2 regions of the Enterococcus sp. DIV0724b genome follow, and region 2 is predicted to be linked to the other one. Evidence: a T-box and tRNA genes for the amino acid it is inferred to sense, from the RefSeq annotation. Region 2 holds a T-box; the other holds one or more tRNA genes.
What was found. A T-box is a leader RNA that pairs with one kind of tRNA and senses whether it is charged. The one in region 2 lies ahead of leuS (leucine--tRNA ligase), so its partner is inferred to be a tRNA-Leu.

Region 1 (11,960 bases), 1.6 Mb from region 2:
ACACCATAGATATTTGGCCCTTCATAAAAAAATCCACCTGCAATACGTAAACTATCCTTATCAGATAAATCTGAAACTGCGTATTGCGCATTCATGGAACCTAATGAGTGTCCCTAAACAAATACTTGTGCATTTGGATATAGTTCCATGGCATTTTTTAAGGTTTCTGCCGAAGACTGCAATTGTGGCGTTGCTACTGCTCCACCACCATTAATCACTTGTATTCCAGTGGGAATATCATTTAATAACCAGTCTTTGGCAGCATCTGATGATAACTCAAAAGAAGAACCACGATAAATTACCGTAACTTCTTTTACTTGGTTTCTTTGTTCGATTGATGAAGAGGCAGGACAATACTTATCTGTAATAACAAAAGATTGTTCTCCAGTGGATTTATCATTCACAATGGATATCACTCCAACTAAATCATTATTATCAAGTCTGACTTCATCTTTTATTAACCATTCTTCGTATTCTTTGGATGCAATTTCAACACGTTCCTCATCAGAATAAGCTTTAGTCATCAATTGTTCCCCCTCTCAATTTCTCACCTAATTTCGAAGAGTTACCTGAAATTACAGATTTTTTAAACTGCCCATTATTGTTTTTGTCTAAATGAAACCTTACATATAACTCTTTATCTGCATCAATGATTAAAGTACCGTTAATTCCACCCATAGGATTATGTTTGATACTTTCTTCATCAATTTCATACGATTTAATAATTCCTTCTTCTGTGAGTGCTTTCGGGTCTAGTACTTTTAAACCATTCTCAAATACTTCTTTTGCTTCTTGACTATTCACAATCTTAATCATTTTATCCTCTTGTTTCTTATTGTCTAACATCACTTTCCCTCCAATCCCAATGGTAATTATTACAATAATACCTATAACTACTAATAGTTTCTTTTTCATTTTCCACCTACTTTTTCCATTTACTAAAAAAGTGTACTTATCATAATTAAACTTTAATTCTAATTACTATTTATTTTACGAAATGTACAATAAAATTGATAGAGTTGAAACTATGAATATACTATTTTTATATGTTGAAATTATGATTTTTATCCAAGTTTGTCCATTTAAAAAGAGTTTGCAAGTTTTTACACTTACAAACCCTTTTCTTATTATACTAAGTTATTAATTGCTTGCTGTAGTTCAATAACAGCATGCTCAATATCTATTTGGCTAGCCTCACTGCTATCATATACGTATTTGGCATCTGCAAGTTTAATCATTAAAATTGATCAAGTTATTATCTTAAAACCACCAAAACAGGTTCCTAGGACTTAATAAATATAGTCTTCAAAAATCGGTGATTTTATTTATTTAATTCTTGTACATCTCCCATAAAATCAAATTCCAACCTTCCCCATTATCAACTTTATTCGTTGAGTTATACATACGCCACTTTAATGCTATATTAATAACAATAATGAAAATACCAACTATGGTGCAACTTTACAAGCTATTGCAGATAGTTTAGGGAATACCTTTGATGTATTTATAAAATATTATGCTCATCCTCAAGAGAAATTACAGAAAAAAATAGCTTGTATCGACTTAAAAAACTAGAGTAATTGCCCTAATAGATACACTAGTTTTTCTACAAATTATTACATCGCTTCGTTCATCAGAACTTTTATGGAGACATTAAAAAAAACCTAAACCTATATGTACTAAGGTTTAGGCTTGAACTATGCGGCCAAGAAGACTCGAACTTCCACGGGGTTGCCCCCACCAGCCCCTCAAGCTGGCGCGTCTGCCATTCCGCCATGACCGCATTTTATGTTTTATGAAATAAGTGTATCTTAACATATGATAAAATACGGCCTACCTTTTGTCAATGGTTCATCTAACAGGCAAACGTACATAATAAAAGTTAACGCTGCTGCTTATACGCATATACTTGACATAGCTCATCATAAGCCCTACTGACATTATTTGGAATTTCTACTTCCCCGATGTAATTACTTCCTTTTGGTCCGTAACCATATTCATCGTTTCTCAATCGAGGAATCTCCCCTAAAACTAAAGACAGAAAATATTCTTTTGTCCATAAACCATTAAGTCTATCATCTTCAAAAAGAATGGTTTTATCTATAGATTTCAGATAAGGCACGATTGGTACATAATTTGTAAACATTGTGTTCGTTTCTTGCCAATGTTTTTCAAAGGTCGCCTTGATTCTTCTTTGTAAAATCGGATCTTCCAGTAATAAGACCTTCTTTTGCGCTATTCTAGCTTTTTTTACAACCTCTAAAGAAAAGAGTGCATTTTCACCAGAATTGGTTGAGTGCATTTCTGTTAAGAATAACTCTGGAGCTATATCATATTTCATTTTATAATACTCTAAATACATTTCAGTTTCACTAGCATCCGAGACGTCAATTCCCATATTTTTAAAATTATTTCGTAAAAAAGGCGTAGCGTGACCGATACCACCTACAAGTAAAACCGCAGATACTTTTTTTTGTTTATATAAGTGTATCAGTTCATCGGCAAGATAAGGAAGACTATTTCCAGCCAAAATTGCTAAATCATAGCTTCCTGTTATTTTTTCTTGTGCAGCTAAATAGTTGATTACTTCATTCCATTGGCGAATCATCTTGTTCCCTACTTTCCTTTTCCGTCAATAATACAAAGAGGGTAGCACAAAAGTGTTTAGCTCTTCTTTCTCAGAGCTAAACACTTTTGTCTAAACTTCTACAAGTTTCCCTCGACATTTGCCGCAAACAAATTTTTGGGTATTGACTCTACGTTTTCTTAAAATCAATGTTTGACATTTTTCGCATTGATATTGATGATAAGATTGCGGCTTTTGCTCTACTAAAGGTCGAACATAACGACTTCCACCCGTTTTTTTTAACAATGTCTTAAAGTCAGAATCTTTATGCTGATAGCCCTTGCCGTCAATATGAAGATGATAATGACATAATTCATGTTTGATGACTTTGATTAATTCGTCTTCGTCATAAAGTTCAATAACTTTCGGGTTAAAATCAATATCATGAGAATTTAAATGATACCGCCCACCTGTGGTTTTCAACCGTCGATTGAAAAAAGCTTTATGCCTAAACTTTTTTTCAAAAAAAGCCAACGAAATTTCTTCTACTAACTTTTGTAACTGTTCATCGGTAAATACTGGCTTTGTTGGTTTTCCTTCTTTCGAAAAACTGCTCAAAATCAATCTTTCCTTTCAGCTTGCGGCAACATCGTTAGACTAATGCGCCCTTTCTTCATGTCTACATCTTCTACCCAAACGGTCACAACGTCTCCTACAGCAACGACATCTGTAGGATGTTTAACAAATTTTGTACTAAGTTTTGAAATGTGGACTAAGCCATCTTGTTTTACACCAATATCAACGAAAGCACCAAAATCGATAACATTTCGAACTGTACCTTGCAACTCCATTCCAGATTTAAGGTCTTCCATGGATAAGACATCTTTTCTTAAAAGAGGAGCAGGCATTTCATCACGCATGTCTCTTCCTGGCTGGACTAATGCTTGGATGATATCTTTCAAGGTTTCACTCCCAACAGCTAATTCAGATTCTAATTGATCTAATGACAATCCTTTAATGCTTTGGGCAGCTTCTGGAGTTCCAAGTTCTGCTAATTTAACGTTGGCTTTTTCTAAAATTGCCTTAGCAACATCATAACTTTCTGGATGAATCCCTGTATTATCCAATATGTTTTTCCCATTTGGAATTCGCAAGAACCCAATCGCTTGTTCATAAGCCTTTGGACCTAAACGAGGAACTTTTTTAACTTGATTACGAGCCGTAAAGGCACCATTTTCATCTCGATAGGCCATTAAGTTTTGAGCAGTCGTTTTGTTTAAACCAGAAATATGTTGTAATAATTGTGGGCTAGCTGTGTTTACATTTACGCCGACTTGGTTAACAGCTGTTTCTACAACAAAATCCAATTGTTCTGCTAAACGTTTTTGGGAAACATCATGTTGATATTGACCGACGCCGACCGCTTTCGGATCGATTTTTACAAGTTCTGCTAAAGGATCTTGCAAACGGCGAGCAATACTGACCGCACTTCTTTCTTCTACTTGTAGATCTGGAAATTCAGTTCTCGCTACATCACTCGCAGAATAGACAGACGCTCCTGCTTCGTTAACGATCACATAGAAAACGTCCCGTTTGATTTGTTTTAATTGTTCAGCAACAAATAGCTCAGATTCACGGCTAGCTGTTCCATTACCGATCGCCACCATTTCAACTTGATACTTTTCAATCAACTGATTAAAAGCAGGACCTGCTGCTGCACGTTTTTCTCCTGAAGCTGGTTTGTGAGGATAAATCACTTGGATCGCTAATACTTTACCTGTGGCATCGACAATCGCCATTTTGCATCCTGTTCGGTAAGCTGGATCAAACCCTAAAACGACTTTGCCTTTCAATGGTGGTTGAAGCAATAGATTACGTAAGTTCTCACCAAAAATATTGATTGCTTGTTCATCGGCTTTTTCAGTCAATTCATTACGAATCTCACGTTCGATGGCTGGACCAATAAATCGTTTGTAACTATCCAAATACGCTGTTTCAACATAAGGCGCTGTTGGAGATTGTTTATTATTTCCAATCAATTGTCGTTCTAAATAAGAATTGATTTTTTCTTCCTCTACCAAAAGAGTAACTTTCAAGATATCTTCTTTTTCACCACGATTTGTTGCTAAGACCCTATGAGAAACCATTTTACTAACAGGTTCAGAAAAATCATAATACATTTCATAAACTGATTTCTCGTCTTTCTCTTCGTCTTTAACTGTACTTACGTATTGCCCATGTTTAAAGGTAAAATCACGAATCCAAGTACGGAATTTAGGCTCATCGGATACTCGTTCAGCAATGATTTCATGCGCACCTAGCAATGCTGCTTCCGCTGAATCAACTTCTTTTTCAGCATCCACATATTTATCAGCCTCAGCCGTTACATCTGCCTGAGCTGGAAAGCTCATTAACCAGTCTGCTAAAGGTTCTAGTCCTTTTTCTTTGGCAATTGTTGCTTTGGTACGACGTTTTTGCTTGTAAGGGCGATATAGATCTTCCACTTGCTGCATTTTTGTCGCTTTTTGAATGGATTTAGCTAACTCATCTGTCAGTTTTCCTTGCTCTTCGATTAAACGAAGTACTTCTTCTTTGCGTTTCTCTAAATTACCTAAGTAGGTGTACCGTTCTTCAATTTCACGAATTTGCACTTCATCTAAACTGTTCGTCATTTCTTTACGATAACGGGCAATAAAAGGAACAGTGTTGCCTTCACTTAATAAAGTCAGCACTGTTGTGATTTGTTTGGGACGATATTCTGTCAATTCTTTCTGAAGTAAATCAACTACTTCTTGGTTATAAGCTTCTGCCATATTTACATACCTCTCTTCATTAACATACTGTTTCATTTTAGCATATTTTCTTGTTGAAATATAGGACGAGCAAAAAGCTTAAAAAAGACTTTACTCGGTTCAAATAGAAACAGTTGTTTAAAAATCAGGCTGCCAAGGTCCATTTAAATTTTGATATTCAATATCTTGCACGATTCCATTTTGATCGAAAATCACACCATGAACGGAACCACCAAACACAGCGCCCCCATCAATCCCAATTTTATTATCGGACAGCCACAAGTCAGTTGTCTCCATATCTCCATGAAGCATTGGAGTAATGGTATGACCAAACACAATTTTTTTACCTGTATGATTTTTTCCTTGATGAAACGCCTCTCTGATCCAGATAAAATCATGCGGACTCGTTTCATGCCAGTCTTTTTTAGTTAAGTCTACTCCAGCATGAACAAAAATATACTCTTCCCATTCAAAGTAACGTGGCCGCTCAGTCAAAAATTCAATCAACTCTTTATATCTGCTGCGAATCATCATGCTGATCTCAGTTGGGGAATATTCTTCTGTTGCTCCTTTATGAAGCAAACTTTCCATCGTTTCTTTACCACCGTTACGAATGTAACTAGTAAACCAGTCCTCTGGTTTATTTAGAAACTGCAGAAAATATTCTTCATGATTTCCTCTAAGGTAAACGGCTTTATATTTCTCAACCAATTCTTTTCCAAGTAAAAAGCTCTCTTTTGTTTTGGGGCCACGATCATTTAAGTCACCGATCAATACTAATTGATGCATCTTCGGATCAAAGTATTGGATCAATTTTTCAAACAACTCGTATTCCCCGTGAATATCACTGATTGCGTAGATAAATTTTTTCATAAACTAAGCTCCTTTTTACCATTCTTTTTCTATATTATAACGCAAAAAACAACATGTACTTCAGATTATCAATTCAAAACATATAGGGACAGTCGTTTATTTAGGAATATTTTAAAAATTGAAAATTAATCTTAGACTTTTCATGAAAAAGAGAGTAAACTTATATGAATGACACGATGTCATAAAATTAGTAGAAAAGAGCTGAAATTTATGAAGAAAAAAACAATTTTCGGTATTCTTGCAGTTTTAGTTGTTGTGGTTGCTATTTTCTTGATCGTTCAAGGAAATTCAGGAAAATCAAAAGCTATTACTGTTCGAACTGGTGAAGTAAAAAACGAAACGATCGTTGAAAAACTTTCTACAACCGGTACGTTAATTCCCAATCAAACACAAACACTTATGGGAACTGGTAATGTTGTCGATGTGTTTGTCAAGACCGGTGATAAAGTAGAAAAAGACAAAGTTTTAGCAACATATGATAACGGCTTACAATTAACTGCCGGATTCAATGGCACGGTCACTCAGGTCAACATTAAAGCCAAACAAGCCGATACAAATGCTCAGCAAGGAAAACCATCGATTCAGCTAGATGATCTTTCTACCTTAAAAGTTCAACTAGCATTATCTAACTCAGAGGCTTCTGCTGTAGCTGTTGATCAAAAAACGGAAATCACAAGCGGTAATGAAACGTTTTCAGGAAAAGTCGCTGAAAAAGATCCTGCTGCTCAAAGTACTCAATCAGCAACAGGAACAAGTGCAAGTTTAGGTGCCGTTGTAACCTTTGATCAAGCACCAGAAAAACTGTTCGCAGGTTTTGATGTAGATGTCGATATCACAACAAATACCGTTGAAAATGTCCTAGCCTTACCGATCGAAGCTTTAACCTATAATGATAAAAATGAACCGATTGTATTCGCGGTTAAAGATGGCCGTGCCAAAGAAACAAAAATTGAAATCGGCATTCAATCAGATAAATTGATCGAAGTCAAAAGCGGACTAAAAGAAGGAGAAACGGTGATTCTTTCTCCAAGTTCTGATATCAAAAACAATACTGAAGTAACCAAAGAATAGAAGGTGAAATGATTGATCGATTTAAAAGATGTAGTAAAAATCTACCGTACCGGCGGAGAAGAACTAGAAGCTTTAAAACACGTTTCTCTGCATATTGCAGAAGGAGAATTCACTTCTATTATGGGTCCTAGCGGTTCTGGTAAATCAACCATGATGAATATTCTTGGTTTATTAGATCGTTTTGACGAAGGAACCTATCACTTGAACGGACAAGACGTTACCAATTTGACGAGTAACGAAAGTGCTCACGTTAGAAATAAAGAAATTGGTTTTGTTTTTCAATCCTTTAATTTGATGCCGCGGATGTCCCTACTAGACAATGTTGCTCTACCGATGGTTTATTCTGGTATTTCGGCAAAAGAGCGCAAAGAGCGCGCATTAGAAGCTTTGAGAAAAGTGGGTTTGGCAGATCGTATAGCTCATAGACCAAATGCTATTTCTGGCGGACAAAAACAACGTGTAGCCATCGCTCGAGCTATCGTAAATGATCCAGCCGTTTTAATGGCTGATGAACCGACAGGTAATTTAGATTCAAAAACAACACTGGAAATCATGAAGATTTTCCAAGATTTAAATGATACTGGTACAACTGTTGTCATGGTTACACATGAACCGGATGTAGCGCAATACACGAAGCGAATCGTGTCATTTAGAGATGGTGAAATCATTGATGATCAACCAGTATTAGATCGAAAAACACTATAGAAAGGAGCCATTTTCATGGGAATTATTGAAAGTTTCAAAATGGCGATCGATAGTATTCTAGCGAATAAAATGCGTTCGTTTTTGACTATGCTGGGAATTATTATCGGAATTGCAGCTGTGATCGCTATATTAGCTGTGGGTAATGGTGCGACTAGTCAAATCACAGGCACATTCAGCGATTTGGGTGCTTCTACGATTTCTGTTTCTACTAGTCGAGACGCAACCGATAGTCAAAAAATCACCAGTAAAGACATCAAAGCATTAAAAGATGGCATCCCGCAAATCGACCATCTCTCTCCTGTTGTTTCAATCCAAGCAGTCGGAGCCGCAAATGAAAAATCAAAAGCAACATTGATCATGGCAGGAACGCCTGATTTACAATATACCAATCAAACAATGGATAAAGACATCGTCTATGGTCGTTATTTCAATACAACCGAATACTCTGAAGGCAGCAAAGTAGCTGTAATTAGCGCTGACACCGCTCGCTATTTTTTCAACGGACGAGAAAACGTTGTGGGTGAAAAAATTAACTTACGCGGACAAAAAGGACAAATCAGTGCCCGAATCATCGGCGTAACCAAAAGTACCGTAGAAAAAATGGTTGGCTCTTTTGACGAAGAGGAAATGATGGGTTATGTCTCCATTCCACTAACTACAGCGGATAATTTAAATCCTGATGCCACTAAAATCACTAGTTTAACTGTAATTGTCAAATCCAAAGATGATATCGATGCAGTTTCGAAACAAATCGTAAATATCCTCTCTGTTCGTCACAATACAGTCGGTGAAAAAGTCTATACTGCAACGAACTTCTTGCAAGCACTTGATCAAGTGAATAATGTTTTAGGTTTATTTATCAACTTTATTGCAGCTGTTGCGGCAATTGCTCTGCTTGTTGGAGGTATTGGTGTGATGAATATCATGCTTGTTTCGGTAACGGAACGAACTAGAGAAATTGGAACAAGAAAAGCGTTAGGCGCAACAGATAGTAATATCTTATTTCAGTTTCTGACAGAATCGGTTATTCTGTGCTTGATTGGTGGACTGATTGGATTAACATTAGGTGCAATCTTGGCAGTTACTGTTGCTAGTGCTTTGGATATCACAGCACAGTTTACGTTAAGCTCAATTGTAGCTGTACTTTTATTTTCAAGTGCTATTGGGATTTTCTTTGGTGTTTATCCAGCAAGAAAAGCTGCGAAACTTGATCCAATCGAAGCATTACGTTACGAATAATTATTTAATATTGTAAAGCAAAATCAGGACGAGACTATTTTCTCTGTCCTGATTTTTTATTTATCCTTTTTTCATTCCAGAAGCGATGAAGTTGAACAACTCCTCTGGAATTTGAAAATGACCAAATCTCAAGCGTGATCGATACTCCTGCCACAATGGAAAATCTGCAGCTGCTTGTAGTGGAACGGATTGAATATTTTCCAAAAAGGTAATGTCTTTTCTATTTGGAATAAAGCCTGGAGCCATTTCAAATGGATAGGCTTCTCCTGGTAAAATTTGTCCCAACGCAATGAACTCTTGGCAAGGCTCTTTGGTTTTCATACTTTGCTTAGGTGCATAATAAATCAGCCAATCACCTGCCTTCATTCTATTCAGAGGAGCTGACTTTCCGTGACATAACTGGCAAAAACCACCTGCTACACCAAGTTCTACATGATCCTTAGATGCAACACCGATCCAATACTTCATAGTATTCCCTCCTTTTCATTCTTATAAGTTAATCGTTTCCCGACTGTCCATTCCTAGAATCACGATGGCTTGAGTGAAGTGAATTTCGTATAATGCCAACATAGAGCCAGCTTGTTCGATATTATCTTTATAACTAGGAATTTTTTGAATCCATTGGTCTGCTACCTCATAAACGGTCAAATCACTTGTTTTCACTTTTGCATAATGTACACGAACATGATTAGTATCAAGGGTCGGAATTGTTGTAAACGCAACATTGGGATTTGCTTGAAACTCAGTGATTTTTTCATTTCCTTTAAAGGTTGAAAAGAAGAGACATTTTTTGTCTTCATCATAAAAAAAGTTGACGATTCTTACATTCGGTATTTTCTCAACACTTGTTGCTAAAGCGATCTCTGTTTGTTCACTCATTATTTTTTTAAATGCTTCTGTTAGTGTCATAAAATAATAGCTCCTTATTTTTCATTTGTCTGACTGACAAATTCATTCTAACAAACAAACCCTGACAACTGATTGTCAGGGTTTGTTAAATCTTTTTAGAAGCTTCTTTATTTTATAATTTATTCAGTGTCCAAGTAACCGTATCTCCATCTTTTAGAAAATATTCCACAGCTCCAACATCTGGTTGTTTGCCATTTACGTCGTACATCCAATATTTACTTGCTTTTGCATCTTGTAGATGACCGTCGATACCACTGACAAAATCTTTCGACATTTCTATTTTATAGTTTGTTTCCATGACTGTTTGCAACGACTCATCTTTTTTAACGTTTACTTCTTTTTTGTCGAACTCCTTATCGTCTTCCTTCAAAATAATCGTGACTTTAAGCAAATCTTCACTTGATTTAGTTGTATCTTTTTTGTCTGTTGCTTTGCCGCAAGCACCTAATAAGAAGAGCACCATAACGACCATAGTTGCTTTTATAATTTTTTTCATTTTTAATTCCACCTTTATTTGAATTATTTTATATCATATTTGATTAAAATACGTTGAAGCTTCTTTTGAATTGACCTAAAAAGCAAACACGAAAAGAAAGCATTTGCAAAGCAATAGGAAATTGTATAAGGTATGGCAGTCACTAGTAATGCTAGATATCGTTGCCAAGAAAAATAGCGATCGATCGAAAAAACTGTCCATACGTCCATGAAAAAGGAAAAGAAAAGTCCTGCTAAAATTCCATAAAGCGCTAAAAACCAATAGCTTTTTCTAAGTATCTTCTGTATCAAAGGTAAGCCAGCAAGAAAACCGATTAATCCCCAAGAAAACATTTGAAATGGTGTCCACGGACCTTGACCAAATAACATATTTGATGTAATAGCTGACAACGAACCTACTAAAAATCCTACCTCAGATCCTAAACAAATACCTGAAATAATAATAATCGCCGTCATCGGTGTAATCGCTGGAATCATGTAAAACAAAAACCTACCTAAAACTGCAATCGCTGTTAATAACGCAATCAAAACTAATTCTTTACTATTTAACTGTTTTTTTTCATAGCGATAATAAATTGGAAAACAAGCACCTATCGCTAATAACATAGAAATTATTTGATATTGACTGGCTTGAAATAATGAAACACCTATCATACATAATAGCAGTACAAGCAACGCTCTGAAAAAAAATCGTTTGGTGTTATTTTTGATCATCTGTCACACCCTCTACTGCTCTACACGCATCAATCACTTGTTGGGTTGTAACTAAAGTACGAAAGGTCTCGCGAGAAACTCGACTAGCCGCAGTTGTATAAAATGTATGACCACTGAAAAATACTTTTGGTGCTGCCGTTGTCAATACATTATTTTGGAAAAATAGTCCGCAACGGTCAGATAATTCTGCAGCAAAATCCAAATCATGTGTTACGGCTAAAATTGTTTTACCTTGTCTTGCTAGCTCTTTTAATACCTTAATTAGTTGCTTTTTCCCGTAGTTATCAATTCCTTTTGTCGGTTCATCCAGTAACAAAATTTTTGAGTCAGTTAAAAGTAATTTACCTAATGCCGCTCGCTGACATTCTCCACCGCTTAAATCTAAAGGATGTTGTGATAAGATTGTGTTTAATTCGAACAAATTTGCAACAGTGTTTATCTTTTTTACTTGTTCCTGTTCATCCATTTTTATGTTGTCTAAATAATTTTTATAGTCCTCTTCCACTGAATCTTTGATAAAAAGTGTTTGAGGATCTTGGGGTAAATAGGCTACAGCTTTTTGATTTTTTTTGATTGGTTGATTAAAAATAGTGATT
Region 2 (11,960 bases):
AAAAGCAGCTACCAGCAAATTGATAATATAATTTATTTTTCATGAAATATCCTTTCCAGATTAGATAAAGTTTATTATAACATCAAATAATTAAGAACACATCTGAGAATCACAAAAAAAGAAGCCTATACGAAAACTTTAAAAGTTCAAGTATAGGCTTTGAATTCAATAGAATGTTACTCCTCATCTCCATCTTGATAATCAGATGGACCTTCAACTGAAATATCTCCAGAATTTGTTTCCAAAGTGAGTGCTTTTGTACCTTTTCCTCGTTTGTAGGAAGTTCGCTCTTTTCCGAAAATCGTACTATCGCCCAACTTAGTTTTTGTTTTGATCATTACATCATATAAGATTTCTTCTGTGTGTAGATCAATACTTCCTTGTTGGGATTCAACGAGTAATTTTTGGGGAATTTCTGTTCCATATAACGAAAAATCACCATTGGTACTTTTAACTTTGACTTCGCCTTTAAGATCAGTTGCCTGGATCTCACCATTTGTTGTCTCGATTGTAGCAATTCCTTTGACACTATTTATATAAATATCTCCAGAAGTACTGGCAGCAGACCAAGTAGACGCAGCAAAATCATTTAGTTGAATTTCGCCGTTTGTAGTTTTGAATGAAGCATCATCTGTTCGGACATCGGTATGAACATTAAGATTACCATTCGTTGTTTCGATTGTTAATTTTTCTGAATTACTATCACTAAGGTTGATATCCCCATTACTCATTGAGATGGATAAATCCTTTGTTCGAGTGTTTGAAAGATAGATTGATCCGTTGGCTTTTCCGTCGATGACTATGCGTTCAGTATCATCAGGAATCGTTAAGGTTACAGCAGAACCACGATCGAAAATATCAAATTTTAATCCGTTTGACTCTTTCTTTTTTTTGCTACTATTTGCTGAAACAGTCAGTTGATTATTTTTTTCTTTAACGTCTAAGGAACTGTTAAGTGAAACAGGTACAGAACTTCGAGTGTTCATTGTGATTTTATTTGAATTTTCAGTGAGAATATAAAAATCTGCGTTGCCTGAAAGATCAAGATGAATTTCTTTTGTATTTTGTTTGTTTTTTATCTCATATGTTTGCGTTTTTGTGTCGGTCATAGAATTTTCAGCGCGTCTGAAATAGACAGCACTGCCGATTCCGCCGATGATCATGGCTAAAACCCCAATGGTTAGAAAAAAAGCAGTTGTCTTTTTCATGCTAAATCTCCCCTCTCAAAACGCGAATATTCCATTGTAAATAACGTTTGAATACTTTTCCAAAAAATTTTGTTAGCGGCGTTAGAATCAGCAAGCCAATAACACCCGCACCGGAAAGAAAAATACTGAGGAACAACTGGAACATCGTCCCGTCATTAAAGCCAGCAGAGACTGAAATTCCGCCTAAAACCGGTGAAAGTAAGAAAACAACCGCCACTAGCCAACAAGAAAATAAAACCATAACAAATGCAAAAATAAGCCAAAACATCAAAAGAAAATTAAAAGAAAGAACACCAGCAATCTGACAAAATCGTGTAAATCCATTGTGTTGAGGACGTTCGTAAGAATGGTAAGTCTGCTCATAAGGGTGCTCAGGTACTTCTTCGTAGTAATAGTCTTTGTTTGCAACAGGCTCAATTTCTTGCCAACCATCACGCTCAAGTTTTTTTTCAGGGACAGTGATGTCAAATTCTTGTAAGATTTCTTCGGCGATGCCTCTTGGTTTTCCTAAACTTTTAGCGATCTCCTCTTCGGTTTCACCGACAGCTAAACGTTCTTCAAAGATTGCCTCATATTTATTCAAGATAAACACTTGCTGTTGGGCAGTTAAAGGTTTTAAATAGATCTTTAATTCGATTAAAAAGTGTTCCTTATTCATCTTGTTCCCCCATCTCATTTTCAAATCCGTTACTTCTTCTCAACTATAATTTTTTTTGGGTGTAATAACAAGCCTTTAATTAAAAAATCAGCCTAAGGTAAAGAGAGTAATCAGTCTTGAGACCTAGTCTCGTTGAAAATGAGGTATGATGATTGTGATAAAATCAAAAAGAAAGAAAAAAATTACATTTTTGTTTTAATAACTAATGAAGAAAAATCGAAAAATATTTCTATTTTCTTTAAAAAAGGGTATACTATAAATCAAAGAATACTTTTTTAGAAAATTCGGAGGATATATTATGGAGAAGTACAAAATATCAAGAAAAGAGCGGAGAAAAGCTGAACAGAATAAGATGACTTCTGATCAGCTAAAAAAAGGAACCACTATGCTTAGCTCTGCGATTGTTGTCTCATCAATTGCTGCACCTATTGTCGCGCCAAAAATTGCTGAAGCGTCTGAAGATAAAATTCCAAGTGAACAAGTAAGTTACTCAGATACCAACACACATACAGAAGTCGTTCAAACACAAACAACGACGACTGATTCAAACAATTCGATGACACAAGACACTCAGTCAACAGCACCTGAGACATCTTCAAGCGAAGAAACGTCTGAAACACAAGAATCATCAGAATTAAATACATCAGAAACAGCACAAAGTACTGAGTTAACCGAATCTACAGAAGAATCAACTGAAGCGACTGATTCATCCTCCACTGAAACGGAAGAACCAAAAACTCCAGACCTTTCGATGCGTGCAGCTTTTTCTGCGCAATCTAGAAGTGTCAGCCCAAGTACCTTTATCGCTGAAATAGCCGGACACGCTCAATCTGTGGCTGCAGCGAACGATCTTTATGCTTCTGTAATGATGGCTCAAGCAATCCTTGAAAGTGACTGGGGGAAAAGCACATTAGCAGCAGCTCCAAACCATAATTTATTTGGAATTAAAGGAAGTTATCAAGGGCAATCTGTTACGATGAAGACGTGGGAAGTTATTAATGGTCAGTGGATTCAAGTAAACGCTGCTTTTAGAAAATACCCATCTTTTTCAGAGTCATTTGGGGACAATGCCTATGTTTTAAGAAATACTTCATTTCAAGCAGGAGTATATTATTATTCAGGCGCATGGAAGAGCAATACAAACTCTTACAGAGATGCAACAGCTTGGTTAACAGGTCGTTACGCGACAGATCCTAGTTATAATACTAAATTGAATAATATTATTACAACATACAATCTAACTCAATATGACACACCTTCATCTGGAGGCGGTAATACAGGCGGTAATACCGGAGAAGGAAACACTGGTGGTAATACAGGGGGAAATAACGGTGGGAACACAGGAGGCGAAACAAGTGGTCAAGATGTGATTCACACCGTAAAAGCTGGCGATAGCTTATGGGCGTTATCTGCAAAATATGGCACCTCGATCGCTAACATCAAAAATTGGAATAAGCTTTCTGGTGATGTTATCTATGTAGGTCAAAAATTGATTGTGAAAAAAGGATCTGGCAATACTGGTGGAGGCAACACTGGAGGAAATACTGGTGGCTCAACAGGAAATACCGGCGGTTCTGGTAATGCAGGAACAACAAATTCTTATTACATAGTAAAATCGGGTGATTCGCTATGGGCAATAGCCAATGCAAATGGCATAAGTATTGCGAATTTACGTCAATGGAATAATTTAAATGGCGATATCATTTATCCAGGCCAAAAATTAATCGTGAAAAAAGGATCTGGCAATACTGGTGGAGGCAGCGCTGGAGGAAATACTGGCGGCTCAACAGGAAATACCGGCGGTTCTGGTAATGCAGGAACAACAAATTCTTATTACACAGTAAAATCAGGTGATTCACTATGGGCAATAGCCAATGCAAATGGCATAAGTATTGCGAATTTACGTCAATGGAATAATCTAAATGGCGATATCATTTATCCAGGTCAAAAACTGATCGTGAAAAAAGGATCTGGGACTACTGGTGGAGGCAACACAGGAGGTAATACCGGCGGCTCAACAGGAAATACCGGTGGTTCAAATACTGGATCAACCAGTAGTTCTTACACAGTAAAATCAGGTGACTCATTATGGGCGATTGCCAATGCAAATGGTATAAGCGTTGCAAATCTACGTCAATGGAACAATTTAAGTGGAGATATTATTTATCCAGGTCAAAAATTGATTGTGAAAAAAGGCCAAGGCGGCTCGACAGGTTCTACTAGTTCAACTGGTAATCAAGGTGGCAGTCAAACCGCGGGCTCACATACTGTGAAAAGCGGAGATACACTATGGGGACTTTCTCAAAAATATGGATCAAGCGTTCAAAAAATCAAACAAATGAACGGTTTATCTGGCGATATCATCTATATTGGTCAAAAGTTGAAAGTTAAATAAAACAATTGAAATTGACTGAAATATTTGGTAGTATGATAGCACATGACAGATATCTAAACAGTGAAGAGGAATAGTAGAAAGAACCATGTTTTAGAGAGCGTATGGTTGGTGAAAATACGCACAGAAGCTTTCGAACTCGCCTTTGAGTTATTTTACTGAATGAGTGCAGAATTGCTCTTTGAGCTTTTTCTGATACAGATGGATGACGAATAGTAATTCGATGATTCTCTAAACTTTACTAAGTAAGATCGGTGACGACCGTTAGCGCGTTGAGGCTTGTAATAATACAAGTAAATTTAGGTGGTACCACGTTGTAGATCACACGTCCTATAGGAATATTTTCCTGTAGGACTTTTTGTTGTTCATCACTACACTTCATTTTGATCTAATCAATTTCTAAGAGCTAATGCTCTAAAAATTGAGGATTTGCGACGGGCTATGCCAGCACAGATGAAGAACGACACAAGGTATAAAAAGGTATCAAACGAGTGAATCAATACCAAGTAAACATTCAGAAAAGCGATTCTAAGAGAATGCAGAACCAGCGTCATCAAACATTATTAATAAAAATGCTACTTAAAATAGGAGGAAACAAACGTGAGTTACGATCATAAAGTAATTGAGAAAAAATGGCAAAAATATTGGGCTAAGCATAATAGTTTCACTACCCACGATGATGTTAGTAAAGAAAAATTTTATGCCCTAGATATGTTCCCTTATCCATCTGGGCAAGGTCTTCATGTTGGACATCCTGAAGGTTATACAGCAACAGATATTTTGTCTCGAATGAAAAGAAGCCAGGGATATAGTGTTTTACATCCAATGGGATGGGATGCTTTTGGTTTGCCAGCAGAACAATATGCTCTAGATACTGGTAATGATCCAGCTGAATTTACGAAAAAAAATATTGAAACATTTAAACGTCAAATCAATTCATTAGGATTCAGTTATGATTGGAATCGTGAAATTAATACGACAGATCCTGACTACTATAAATGGACCCAATGGATTTTCACAAAACTGTATGAACATGGTTTGGCTTATGAAGCAGAAGTAGCAGTCAACTGGGTGCCAGAGCTTGGAACAGTAATTTCAAATGAAGAAGTTATCGATGGAAAAAGTGAACGAGGCGGTTATGATGTTGTCAGAAAACCAATGCGTCAATGGATGCTGAAAATCACAGCGTATGCAGATCGCTTATTAGATGATTTAGATTTAGTTGATTGGCCAGAAAGTATTAAAGACATGCAGCGCAATTGGATTGGGCGTTCTGAAGGTGCCAATGTCACGTTTAAAGTAGCGGGGACAAAAGAGGAATTTACAGTATTTACGACTCGTCCAGATACATTATTTGGTGCAACTTATACCGTTTTAGCACCTGAATTAGAATTGGTGAAAAAAATTACTACACCTGAACAAAAAGAAGCTGTAGAAGCTTATATAGATGCTGCTTCTAAAAAATCTGATTTAAATCGGACAGATTTAGCTAAAGAAAAAACTGGTGTCTTCACAGGTGCTTATGCAATCAATCCAGTTAATGGGGCTGAAATTCCAATCTGGATCGCAGATTATGTTTTAGCCTCTTATGGAACTGGCGCAATTATGGCTGTTCCTGCTCATGATGAGCGTGATTATGAATTCGCAAAAGCATTCAATATCGATATCATTCCAGTATTAGCAGGAGGGAATATCGAAGAAGCACCATTCACAGGCGATGGAGCACACATCAATTCTGAGTTTTTAGATGGTATGAATAAAGAAGAAGCAATAGCTAAAATAAATGAATGGCTAGAAGAAAATAAAGTAGGGAAAAAAGAAGTTAGCTATCGCTTACGTGATTGGTTGTTTTCTCGTCAACGATACTGGGGTGAGCCAATTCCTGTAATCCATTGGGAAGATGGGACAACAACAACTGTTCCAGAATCTGAATTACCTTTAAGATTGCCAAAAACAGATGATATCAAACCAAGTGGAACAGGAGAATCACCACTTGCGAATATTACTGAGTGGATCAATGTAGTCGATCCTGAAACAGGTAAAAAAGGCAAACGCGAAACCAACACGATGCCGCAATGGGCGGGAAGCTCATGGTATCATTTACGTTATATCGATCCACATAACAAAAATGAAATTGCTAATTATGAAAAACTAGAACGCTGGTTGCCAGTAGATATTTATATTGGTGGAGCGGAACATGCCGTACTTCACTTGTTATATGCACGTTTCTGGCATAAATTCTTATATGATATTGGTGTTGTACCAACAAAAGAACCATATCAAAAACTCTATAACCAAGGCATGATCTTAGGTCAAAGTTTCCGTGATAGTCGAGGAGTACTAGTCCCTACGAATATGGTTGAGAAACGTGATGGCGTTTGGGTGAATAGTGAAACAGGTGAAGAGCTAGAAGAAGCACCAGCTAAAATGAGTAAGTCATTGAAAAATGTTGTAAATCCTGATGATGTTGTCGAAAAATATGGTGCGGATACCCTGAGAATGTATGAAATGTTCATGGGTCCCCTTGACGCATCGATTGCTTGGAGTGAAAATGGGCTTGAAGGCAGCCGTAAATTCTTGGATCGTGTATGGCGTTTGATTGTAGATGAAAATAATAAAATGCGTGACCGCATCACGACTATCAACGACGGACGTCTAACTAAGGTTTATAATCAAACAGTGAAAAAAGTGACAGAAGATATGGAAAATCTCCATTTCAATACTGCAATTTCTCAATTGATGGTCTTTGTAAATGAAGCGAATAAAGTGGATGTTTTACCGTATGAATACATTGAAGGCTTTGTTCAATTACTAGCGCCAATCGCACCACATATCGGTGAAGAGCTATGGGCAATCCTTGGAAATGAAGAGAGCTTGACGAATGCACCTTGGCCAACATATGATGAAGCTGCATTGATCGAAGATGAGGTCGAAGTCGTTTTCCAAGTTAACGGAAAAGTTCGTACAAAATTAAATATCGCTCGAGGGTTGAGTAAGGAAGAGTTAGAAGAGAAAGCATTAGCAGCAGAAGAAATCCAATCGTTTATTGAAGGGAAAACAGTACGTAAAGTCATTGTTGTTCCAGATAAATTGGTGAATATTGTAGCGAATTAAATCTATTAGAAACAGAGGTGCTGAATAAAATCAGTATCTCTGTTTCACTATAAATAGGAATGTGAGGGGAAAAATGATCAGTCATATGACATTTATCGTTCGAGATTTAGAAAAAGCTACCCTTTTTTTTGAAACAATATTTTCTGCAAAAGAGATTTATTCAAGTGGAACAGCGATGTTTTCTGTAGCGCAAGAAAAATTTTTCTTGATCGATAATCTTTGGATAGCGATTATGCAAGGGGATTCTTTACCAACAAGGACATATGATCACATTGCATTTAAGATAGAAGAAAGTGAGTATGACAATTACTTAGCGAAAATCAACACTCTCGGATTAGAAATAAAAGCTGGCCGTTCACGAATTGAAGGCGAAGCAAGCTCTATTTATTTCTACGATTTTGATAATCACTTATTCGAACTGCACACAGGAACTCTGGAAGAACGATTAAAACGTTATCGACAAGGGGCTAAATAAACACATTTTGCACAAATAACAGCATCATGCTACAATATACTTAAGAAATGACGAAGGTGGTGAATAAGTACAATGGTCAACATGCCAAAAATAACAACAGGTTTTTCATATATAATAGCGTACCTAGCTTTTTGTCATGTTATTATTTCCATTTTTTTATCTCAAGGGACAAGTGTGTCTAAAAAGGGATAAAAAATTAAATAAAACAGACCATTCAGACTTATTTACTTGAAACGAATCAGTCATAAAATAACAGAAGTATAGTGATTTTTTCGCTCATTTTAAACAGAAGTGTAGTGGAGAATCTCTCGCTAACAGTAAATAATGAAGGTTGAACGGAGAATTTTGTTCAGCTTTTTTGTGTACGCTAAAATTTAGTATAAAAGACGATAACGTTTATTGTCGTTGATCTGTCTGAATGGCAGAAAGAGGAAGAAATGTTAGTACAATTACAAAAAATAACTAAAAATTATGGAACGGAACCACTGTTTGAAGAATTGAATTTACAATTAAACAAGGGTGAAAAAATCGGATTGGTTGGTACAAATGGCTCGGGAAAATCAACAATTTTAAAAATCATCACAGGAATCGAAAACGTTGATTCAGGAACAGTCAGTTGCAAGAAAAACGCACGTATTGGCTATTTAGCTCAAATGCCAGATGTTTGCGAACAGAAAGTCAAAGACTACTTGCTAGAAACGTTCACATTACTAAATACGATTCAAAAGCAATTAACACATTTGGAAGAGCAAATGGCGACTACAGAATGTGACGTAGAAAAAATACTAGCACATTACGGTCAAAAACAAGAAGAATTTCAACAAGCTGGCGGTTACGAGATGGAAAATAAATTGGAGATGATTGCTAATGGTCTAATGATCAATTATTTGTTACCAAAAAAACTTTCGGAATTAAGCGGTGGGGAGCAAACGATTGTTTCATTGGCAAGAATTCTATTACAGGAAAATGATCTTGTACTGTTAGACGAACCAACGAATCACTTGGATGCCAAAAGAATTACCTGGCTGGAAGGCTATTTGGCTCATGAGAAAACGGCTTATTTGATTGTTTCTCATGATCGATTATTTTTAGATCATACAGCTGAAAAAATTGTAGAACTAGAAGATGGCAGATTACTGGAATACAAAGGGAATTACACAGCTTATAAACGACAAAAAGAAGAGCAACTTGAGAAGCTTAGAAAAGATTTTGCCGAGCAGCAAAAGGAAATTCAGAAAATAAAGCTGGCCATACGTCGCTTTCGACAGTGGGGACACGAAGGCGATAATGAAAAATTCTTCAAAAAAGCCAAGCAACTTGAAAAAAGGTTAGAAAAAATTCAAAAAATCCCAAAACCTAAAGATGAAACAGACAAAATAGGTAAAAAATTTAAAGATGTAAATCGTTCAGGTAAAGAAGTTCTTCAATTTAAGGAAGTCAGCAAAAGCTACGCTGATCGAATAGTGTTTGATAAGGTTGAGTTTTCACTATTTTGGAAAGACCATTCGGCGATTATAGGGGAAAATGGTGTAGGCAAAAGCACCTTGCTAAAACTTGCACTAGCATTAGAACCCTTCGATAGCGGCGAAATCAAGCAAGGAACAAACCTTCAGGTAGGCTATTTGCCTCAAGTTATTCAATATGAAAATCCTAAACAAACAGTGCTGCAATCCTTCAGTGAAGGTTGTTCTTTAACAGAACAAGAAAGCCGTCGCGCACTTGCTAAGTACTCCTTTTATAGTGAGGATGTGATGAAACAGGTACGATTTTTAAGTGGCGGTGAAAAAATTCGTTTAGAATTAGCCAAATTGATGCATAATGAGGTCAATTTTTTAGTATTAGATGAACCAACGAACCATTTAGACATTGAGACGAGAGAAGAGATAGAAGAAATACTGGAAGAGTTTAAAGGAACAATGCTAGTAGTTTCACATGATCGCTTCTTTCTACAAAAAATGTTTGATTCGTTTTTAATTGTCGACCAACAGAAAATCAGAAAAGAAACGGGGACATACTTAGATGTACTTGCTTCTAAATAGATAAAGAAAAATATGGAAGAGTAGGCTAAAGGTTGGGACAGAAGAGTTTAACTCCGAGAACCAAGTAAGTATTGTGCAACAGCAGTTTACTATATTTACTGTGTTTTACAATAATTTCAGCATATTTCTCAAGGAGTTACTTCTGCTCCCACCTTTTATTCAGTCTTTTCTTTTTAGCATAGATGTCTAAAGAAAAAGTTAAGAGCTTTGAAAAAACTTAATAATTGTGAAGTATTAAACAAAAGTACTTGAAACAGCGATGTAATATAAATATAGTTTGAAAGGAAAAGTTATAAACTGTGGAATAAATATATAATATTTTAAAAATATAAATATTAAATTGATATTTATATAGAATTGCAATACAATGTTATAAGTAATGTATATTATTGTTGTGTTTTATATAAAATAGTAAGGGAGGACTGTCATGAAAAAAAATATACACTTGATATTTACCTGTTTTATTATAGTAATAATTTTTCCGATTGATTGGTCCTACGCCATAGAAATTGAAAAACCTGCTATAGAGACATCGTCAACAACTGAAGTGATTGAAGAGGATGTAACGTCAGATTCGTCAGAAATGCCAGTCAGTGATTCTTTATCTAGTCAGGAATCAACAATGGAAGAAGTTATAGAAAATGAAAAAATAACGGATAGTAATGATATAAATGACGATAATTCTGAAATAAACAGTAAAAATATGGTGAAAGCAGTTGCTACACAAGATGCAGATGGCTTCTGGTTAGTTGATTCAGCTGCTACTTTGACTGAATATTTAAAGGATAGTCAGAAGCTGAAATTTCGTTTAACCAATAATATCGACTTAGGCTCCACTGGTTATCAGCTTAAAGATGGTGTGATTATCGATGGGGCAAATCATATTATTACATATAATAAAGGGGCTTCAGCTACTAGTGGTTTTTATGCAAATCAAGCAAATGCCGTAATTGAGATTCGTAATACACAGTTTGGAAATCTTGATGGTTCAGGCGCAGTGGGGTATTATGGCTTTTTATCTGGTGGAGCCGCGGCTAATATGACATTTATCTTTGATGGTGTCGATTATTATTCAACAAATGGTCAAATGATCTATAACATAAACGGATCGGTCATTATGCGAGGGCAAAATACGATCGACCAAAGAGGAACAAGTACATATTCCCAAGAATGGGCAGAAATCAATTACGTAGAAATTCAAAGCGGTCATACTTCGATCAAACATTCTTCCAATCAAACAAGTGCATTTATTTGGTCAACTAGTAACTCTTCAGCTAATCCTTATGCAGGTAAATCCCAAATCATAGTTAGAGAAAATGCACAACTTGATATCCAAACAAACAGTAATATGACGTATGGCACGTTGTCGCCAAATTATATCGTTGAAAAAAATGCTGTTTTCAATTTGGACAAGGTGACACTTGCTACAGGAGGTGCAAGAAATCAATTTTTTGCATCGGCTCAAACACAACCAGTAACATTTGATTTCCAAGAAAATGCTCAAGTCGATTTTAAACTCCCTTCACCAATCAATCTCTATACGGCTAAAGGTGGAATGACAGTCGCTGAAAATGCAGATGTCTCACTAGATGTTGTTAGTGGCACTATCTTTTCAACTGCTTCGTCTAGTACATTTGCACTTAACATGAACAAAGCAAAAAAAGTGTCGCTTGCAGGAACGAGTCTGGGAACTTTGGGGCTAAATGGGGCAAATGGTGTAAAGAATTTATCTTTTACAAGTAACTTTTTACAAAAAATAGAAACCTTTTCAAGTAAAACAAGCAGTACACCGACACAAGAAATATTTAAAAAAGCTTCAGATTTGAGTGTTCAAGGAACGAACTTTACAAATATACAAGGTTCGAGTAATCCATTTAGTGCATCAGAAATACTTGCTTTAAAAAATGCACAGAAAATGGTGTTTAGCGAGTTTGTTGATGTTCCAGATCAATTAGGGCTATTTGCATATGATGCATCCGATACATCAATTTCATTACATGGAAGCTCGGTGAATAATGGAAGTCAAGCAACAGAAGTAAAATTCTTTATTTTTTCTGCTGAAGAAGAGGCAAAT

Region 1: it encodes a tRNA-Leu, which carries the amino acid that the T-box ahead of leuS (leucine--tRNA ligase) is inferred to sense. The anticodon was not compared.

What each region holds. Positions count from the first base shown of each region.
Region 1 is NZ_CP172890.1:1,400,623-1,412,582, reverse strand. Features, by position in the region: gene IGJ02_RS06560 (hypothetical protein) at 1-95, opposite strand, end outside; gene IGJ02_RS06555 (hypothetical protein) at 114-524, opposite strand; gene IGJ02_RS06550 (DUF1310 family protein) at 517-915, opposite strand; tRNA gene IGJ02_RS06545 (tRNA-Leu) at 1,701-1,783, opposite strand; gene IGJ02_RS06540 (ElyC/SanA/YdcF family protein) at 1,883-2,608, opposite strand; gene IGJ02_RS06535 (SprT family protein) at 2,699-3,184, opposite strand; gene IGJ02_RS06530 (Tex family protein) at 3,187-5,379, opposite strand; gene IGJ02_RS06525 (metallophosphoesterase) at 5,497-6,231, opposite strand; gene IGJ02_RS06520 (efflux RND transporter periplasmic adaptor subunit) at 6,442-7,302, shown strand; gene IGJ02_RS06515 (ABC transporter ATP-binding protein) at 7,315-8,007, shown strand; gene IGJ02_RS06510 (ABC transporter permease) at 8,023-9,246, shown strand; gene IGJ02_RS06505 (EVE domain-containing protein) at 9,307-9,714, opposite strand; gene IGJ02_RS06500 (pyridoxamine 5'-phosphate oxidase family protein) at 9,736-10,155, opposite strand; gene IGJ02_RS06495 (DUF4430 domain-containing protein) at 10,268-10,651, opposite strand; gene IGJ02_RS06490 (ECF transporter S component) at 10,675-11,364, opposite strand; gene IGJ02_RS06485 (ABC transporter ATP-binding protein) at 11,351-11,960, opposite strand, start outside.
Region 2 is NZ_CP172890.1:3,028,744-3,040,703, reverse strand. Features, by position in the region: gene IGJ02_RS14095 (phosphatase PAP2 family protein) at 1-43, opposite strand, end outside; gene IGJ02_RS14090 (DUF4097 family beta strand repeat-containing protein) at 177-1,208, opposite strand; gene IGJ02_RS14085 (DUF1700 domain-containing protein) at 1,210-1,866, opposite strand; gene IGJ02_RS14080 (LysM peptidoglycan-binding domain-containing protein) at 2,165-4,261, shown strand; T-box leader at 4,313-4,594, shown strand; gene leuS (leucine--tRNA ligase) at 4,859-7,372, shown strand; gene fosX (FosX/FosE/FosI family fosfomycin resistance hydrolase) at 7,446-7,847, shown strand; gene abc-f (ribosomal protection-like ABC-F family protein) at 8,285-9,886, shown strand; gene IGJ02_RS14060 (fibronectin type III domain-containing protein) at 10,314-11,960, shown strand, end outside.